DNA from 2 places in the Enterobacter sp. fkY84-1 genome. Region 2 is predicted to be linked to the other one. Evidence: predicted binding sites of a transcription regulator. Region 2 holds the regulator's gene; the other holds the start of a gene.
The links. Region 2 encodes PhoB, which activates phosphate uptake and scavenging genes when phosphate is short. Its sites were predicted from a motif close to CTGTCATAAAACTGNCNNAT; they were not measured.

Region 1: glpT (glycerol-3-phosphate transporter) is a predicted target of PhoB. The motif match lies at 2,305-2,324, and genes of this name have one in related genera.

Annotation. Positions count from the first base shown of each region.
Region 1 covers NZ_CP169393.1:3,250,737-3,254,158, forward strand. The annotation lists gene glpQ (glycerophosphodiester phosphodiesterase) at 1-832, opposite strand, end outside; gene glpT (glycerol-3-phosphate transporter) at 844-2,196, opposite strand; gene glpA (anaerobic glycerol-3-phosphate dehydrogenase subunit A) at 2,448-3,422, shown strand, end outside.
Region 2 covers NZ_CP169393.1:983,899-987,320, forward strand. The annotation lists gene sbcC (exonuclease subunit SbcC) at 1-488, opposite strand, end outside; gene sbcD (exonuclease subunit SbcD) at 485-1,690, opposite strand; gene phoB (phosphate response regulator transcription factor PhoB) at 1,878-2,567, shown strand; gene phoR (phosphate regulon sensor histidine kinase PhoR) at 2,589-3,422, shown strand, end outside.

The DNA of each region.
Region 1 (3,422 bases), 2.3 Mb from region 2:
GCATGTGGTAATCCGGCCCGATGCCGTCGGCGTACTGCGCAATCTGCTTCATCGCGCCCGGCTTAAACATCCAGTCGTAGCTGTAGTTCACCCACTTGCCGTCCGGCTGCTTCTCCTGGGTTTCATTCCAGTCGGTATAGGCGATCAGCTGCACCAGATTGAGGTTCATGCCCATCTTCGGCTCCAGCTCGGTTTTGATGCGCTTCAGCTCGGCGGCGTCAAAACACTGCAGGTAGACTTTGTCCTGCTTGCTGGTGTAGCCGTACTGTTTGAGCACCTCCAGCGTCTTCGCGGCAATGTCTTTCCCTTCCTGATGGTGGAACCATGGGGCTTTGATTTCCGGGTAGATGCCGATGTTTTTACCGGTGGAGTGGTTCAGTCCCTGAACAAACTCAATCTCTTCCTGGAAGGTATGGATCCGGAAGTCAGATTTGCCCATCGGGAAACGTCCCGGATAGACCTGCACCTTCTTGCCGTTTTCAATCTCGAAGCCTTCGGTGAACTTCAGGGAGCGGATCTCCGCCAGCGTGAAGTCAATGGCGTAGAAGCGGCCATCTTTGCGGGCGCGATCCGGGAAACGCTCTGCCACGTCCGTCACGCGGTCAAGATAATGGTCGTGCAGGACGACCAGCTGGTCGTCCTTCGTCATCACCAGATCCTGCTCCAGGTAATCCGCCCCCTGCGCATAGGCCATCGCTTTTGCCGGCAGCGTATGCTCTGGCAGATAGCCGCTCGCACCTCGGTGGGCAATAACGATTTTATCCGCCGCCAGCGCGGAGCCTGTCATCAGGCCCGCCAGCAGCAGGCCGGTTGCTAACTGAGTTAATTTCATCGCAAAGCTCCTTATTGACGACGCGCCAGCACTTCCGCGTGGTGACGTTTTTCACCGATCATCACAACAACCAGCAGCAGTACCGCCAGCACGCTGCCGCCGATCATCACCATAAAGCCGCCGTCCCAGCCGAAGAAGTCAACGGTATAGCCCACGATGGCGCTCGCCGCGACCGAACCGCCGAGGTAGCCGAACAGGCCGGTAAAGCCCGCCGCCGTGCCTGCCGCTTTCTTCGGCGCCAGCTCCAGGGCGTGCAGACCGATCAGCATCACCGGACCGTAAATCAGGAAGCCGATGACGATCATACAGGCCATATCCACACCCGGATTTCCCGGCGGGTTGAGCCAGTACACTACCGTCGCGATGGTCACCAGGGTCATAAAGAACACGCCCGTCGCGCCGCGGTTGCCTTTAAACACCTTATCTGACATCCAGCCGCAAAGCAGCGTGCCTGGGATCCCGGCATATTCATACAGGAAATAGGCCCAGGAGGACTTATCCAGCGCGAAGTGCTTCACCTCTTTCAGGTAGGTCGGGGACCAGTCGAGGATGCCGTAGCGAAGCAGGTAAACGAACACGTTGGCGACCGCGATGTACCACAGCAGCTTGTTCGGCAGGACGTACTTCATGAAGATCTGTTTTGCGGTCAGCTCTTCTTCGTGCTCCTTGCTGTAATCATCCGGATAGTCGTTTTTGTACTCTTCAATCGGCGGCAGGCCGCAGGACTGCGGCGTATCGCGCATCAGGGCGAAGGCAATAATCGCCACCAGAATGGCACCAAAGGCAGGCATGTAGAGCGCCGCGTGCCAGTCGTTGAACCAGGCCATCCCCAGCAGGAACAGCAGCGGCGGAATACCGCCGCCCACGTTATGGGCGCAGTTCCATACCGACACGATGCCGCCGCGCTCTTTCTGCGACCACCAGTGCACCATGGTGCGTCCGCACGGCGGCCACCCCATTCCCTGGAACCAGCCGCAGAGGAACAGCAGCACGAACATGATGGCAATGCTGGAGGTTGCCCATGGCACAAAGCCCATAAACAGCATCACCGCTGCCGCCAGGATCAGACCGGCAGGCAGGAACACGCGCGGATTCGAGCGATCCGACACGGAACCCATGATGAATTTGGAAAAACCGTAGGCGATGGATATCCCCGACAGCGCGAACCCCAGATCGCCGCGGGAGAAGCCCTGCTCTACCAGATACGGCATGGCGAGCGCGAAGTTTTTACGTACAAGGTAGTACGCCGCGTACCCGAAGAAGATCCCCAGGAAGATTTGCCAACGCAGACGGCGATAGAGCGGATCTATTTCTGCCTCTGGCAGACGCGCCCTGTGGGGCGCAGGTTTGAAGATACTGAGCATAACAGCCTCCGTGGCCTTGAAATGAATGAGCAGGTGGCTCGCACCTGAATTCCAGAGGCGGGGATGTTAAGAAATCACGGTGATTGTTACTGTGAATCAACGCACAGATTGTTACAGAAATATGACAGAATGCGCAAAAAAGCGCATGGAATCACGTTTCACTTTCGAATTCCGCGCGTTTATGTTCGAAATCAAACAAACCACAAAATTACTATGGCTAAATGATAAAAAACGAACATAGAGGGTAAACAATGACCAGTCACGATCCTCGTTATAGTGATGTGATAATCATTGGTGGTGGCGCAACCGGCGCCGGGATCGCGCGCGATTGCGCCCTTCGCGGCTTAAGCGTTACGCTTCTGGAACGCCATGATATCGCCACGGGCGCAACCGGACGGAACCACGGCCTGCTGCACAGCGGTGCCCGGTATGCGGTCACCGACGCGGAATCCGCGCGCGAATGTATTGCTGAAAACCAGATCCTCAAGCGTATCGCACGCCACTGCATTGAGCCGACCGACGGCCTCTTTATTACCCTTCCCGAAGATGACCTCGCCTTTCAGGACACCTTTATTACCGCCTGCACTGCCGCGGGCATTCAGGCGGAGGCCATGGATCCGGCGCTGGCGCGGCGGCTGGAACCGTCGGTCAACCCGGCGCTTATCGGCGCGGTTAAAGTCCCTGACGGTACCGTCGATCCGTTTCGCCTGACCGCCGCCAACATGCTGGACGCCCGTGAGCATGGCGCACGCATTCTGACCGGACATGAAGTGACCGGGCTTATTCGCGAAGGTCATCGCATCTGTGGGGTGCGGGTGTTTGATACACAGTACAACGAGCACGGCGAGCTGTATGCCGCCGTAGTGGTCAACGCGGCGGGGATCTGGGGCCAGCGTATTGCGGAACATGCGGACCTGTCGGTGCGCATGTTCCCGGCGAAAGGCTCGCTGCTGATCCTCGACCACCGCATCAATAACCACGTGATTAACCGCTGCCGCAAGCCGTCTGACGCCGATATCCTCGTCCCGGGCGATACCATTTCGTTAATCGGTACGACTTCAACGCACGTGGACTACAGCGAGATAGACTACAACCGCGTGACCGCCGAAGAGGTCGACATCCTGCTGCGCGAAGGGGAAAAACTGGCCCCGGTAATGGCCCAGACGCGCATTCTGCGCGCCTACGCGGGCGTGCGTCCGCTGGTCGCCAGCGACAACGACCCGAGC
Region 2 (3,422 bases):
TTAAGGAAGGCGGCAAACTGCCCCTGAGAGAGCAGCATCGAGCGGGTAAAGCGCCCGTAGTCCAGCCCGGTGAGTGCGGCGGTTTGCTCCAGCTTATCCGTCACTTTGTCGGCCAGGATTTTGCCATCTTCGCAGCGCGCCAGCTCCACGCGCGGCGCCTGCAGGTTACCGTCCGGCTGGTTGCGCGCCCGGTTCTGGCTCCAGAAGGCGCGATAGGCGATGCCTTTTACCTCGAACTCCACTTCCGCCAGACATTCGGCGGTGTCGCGGGTCATCAGGTCATTTTGCGCCTGGGAGACTTTATTCAGGCGCGGCGTTTCGTGATAAAGCGCCAGACAGATGGCGTCGAGCAGGGTGGTTTTACCTGCCCCGGTTGCGCCGGTGATGGCAAACAGCCCGTTGCTGGCAAACGGCTCAGCGGTAAAGTCAATTTTCCACTCGCCCTTGAGGGAGTTGAGATTTTTCAGGCGCAGGCTCAGAATTTTCATGCGTTTTCTTCCTCATCATTGAGCGCATGCAGGGTATGGCTGAACAGTTCGCTGAGTCTTGCGCGCTTCGCATCGTCAATCTCCTCCTGTGAGAGCCTGCGTTCAAATACCTCTTCGACCCCCAGTTCACTGAGCGTTTCGCGTTGAGCGCTTAGCAGAATTTTCTCGCGCTGCTCGCGGCTGCGGCGCACCAGCAAGACCTCTACCGGCAGGTCTTCGGTCAGCGCCTGGATTTTCCGCTGCATATCGTGCAGGTAGTCGTCGGTGGTGATTTCGATGTCCAGCCAGATGGGGGGATCTTGCTCGACGCCGCGCCACTGCTCCAGCTGGGCGGTGATGGCATCGAGATCGCCTTTCAGGACCGCCAGCGGTTGAGTTACGGGCACCTCCAGCGTGTCGACGGCGCTGAGTTTGCCCTCGCGAAAGCTCACCAGATGCACGGATTTGGCTTTGCCCGTTTCGTCAAAGCTGAGCGAAAGAGGCGAGCCGCAGTAGCGGATGTGCTCGCAGCCGCCGACGATCTGCGCCCGGTGGATGTGCCCGAGCGCAATGTAGTCGGCTGGCGGGAAGTGCTGCGCCGGAAAGGCATCCAGCGTGCCGATATAGATGTCACGCACGGCGTCACTTTTACTGGCCCCGACGGTGGTGAGGTGCCCGGTCGCAATCACCGGAATCGGCTGGTCACCGCGCAGGGCACAGGCTTCGGCGTGCTGCTGGCGGTAATAATCGGCGATCGCCTGTAACAAATGCTGCTGCTTTTCCGCGCCCGACAGCCCCGCCTGGCTTTGCACGATGTCGCGCGGACGCAAAAAGGGAATCGGACACAGTACCGCCCCGGGCGACCCGTCGCGCTTTTTCAGGATCTGCGGGGCGTGCCCGGCGCTGGCGACGACGGTGGTATTGAGAAACGCCAGGATGTCGCGGGATTCGTTAAGCGTCGCGACGGAATCATGGTTGCCGGCGACAATCACCAGATGACAGCCGGTTTGCTGCAGATTCACCACGAAGCGGTTGTACAGCTCACGGGCATAGCTCGGCGGCGAGCCGGTATCAAAAATATCTCCCGCCACGATAATCGCGTCCACCTCATGCGTCCGGGCCGTTTCCAGCAGCCAGTTCAGGAACGCTTCATGTTCAGCCGCACGGCTTTTGCTGTAAAAATTTTGACCCAGATGCCAGTCCGAGGTGTGAAGTATGCGCATAGCTGATCCGTGGCAAAAAAGAGAAAGCAGGATTATAAACGTTCAGAGAAGGGAAAATAACCGCTGTAATAAAACAACAGTTTGCCATTTATAGTGGTACTGTTTTTCATAAATCTGTCATAAATCTGACGCATAATGGCGCCGAATTACAAACTTGTAACGTAAATAAGATAAGACAGGGCAAAGTATGGCGAGACGTATTCTGGTCGTAGAAGATGAAGCTCCAATTCGTGAAATGGTGTGCTTCGTGCTCGAGCAAAACGGCTTCCAGCCGGTTGAAGCGGAAGATTATGACAGCGCAGTGAACCAGCTGAATGAACCCTGGCCCGATCTGATTCTGCTGGACTGGATGCTGCCCGGCGGCTCCGGACTGCAGTTTATCAAACACCTGAAGCGTGAAGCGCTGACCCGCGACATCCCGGTTGTGATGCTTACGGCGCGCGGAGAAGAAGAGGATCGTGTGCGCGGTCTGGAGACCGGCGCGGACGATTACATTACCAAACCGTTCTCCCCCAAAGAGCTGGTGGCCCGCATTAAAGCCGTGATGCGCCGTATTTCGCCGATGGCGGTGGAAGAGGTGATTGAGATGCAGGGGCTGAGCCTTGATCCGACTTCTCACCGCGTGATGACCGGTGAAAATCCCCTCGACATGGGGCCTACCGAATTTAAACTTCTGCACTTCTTTATGACCCACCCGGAACGCGTGTACAGCCGCGAGCAGTTGCTGAATAACGTCTGGGGAACTAACGTGTATGTCGAAGACCGGACGGTTGACGTACATATCCGCCGCCTGCGAAAAGCGCTGGAACTGAGCGGCCACGATCGCATGGTGCAGACGGTCCGCGGCACGGGTTATCGTTTTTCTACCCGTTTCTGAACAATGACAGGAGTGTGACGCGTGCTGGAACGTCTGTCATGGAAAAGGCTCGTCTTTGAACTGATCTTATGCTGTATTCCGGCCTTCATTCTGGGGGCCTTTCTTGGACATCTGCCGTGGTTTCTGCTGGCGTCGGTCACCGGGCTGCTGATCTGGCATTTCTGGAACCTGCTGCGCCTCTCCTGGTGGCTGTGGGTTGATCGAAGCATGACGCCGCCGCCCGGAAGCGGCAGCTGGGAGCCGCTGCTGTACGGTCTGCACCAGATGCAGATGCGAAATAAAAAGCGCCGCCGCGAGCTGGGAAGCCTGATTAAGCGTTTTCGCAGCGGTGCGGAGTCGCTACCGGATGCGGTCATTCTGACCACCGAAGAAGGGACGATCTTCTGGTGTAACGGCCTGGCGCAGCAGCTGCTGGGCCTGCGCTGGCCGGATGATAATGGCCAGAATATCCTCAACCTTCTGCGTTATCCCGAGTTTACGCTGTACCTGAAAAAGCGTGATTTTACCCGTCCGCACAATCTCAAGCTCAATAACGGTCGCCATCTGGAGATCCGCGTGATGCCCTACAGCGATAAGCAGTGGCTGATGGTGGCGCGCGATGTCACCCAGATGCACCAGCTGGAAGGGGCGCGCCGCAACTTCTTCGCCAACGTCAGTCACGAATTGCGTACCCCGCTGACCGTGCTTCAGGGCTACCTGGAGATGATGCAGGAGCAAACGCTGGAAGGTGCGCCGCGTGAAAAAGCGCTGCACACCATGCGCGAGCAAACGCACCGGATGGAAGGCCTGGTGAAGCAGCTGCTGACGCTCTCGAAGATTGAAGCGGCACCCACGCTCGCGCTGAATGACACTATT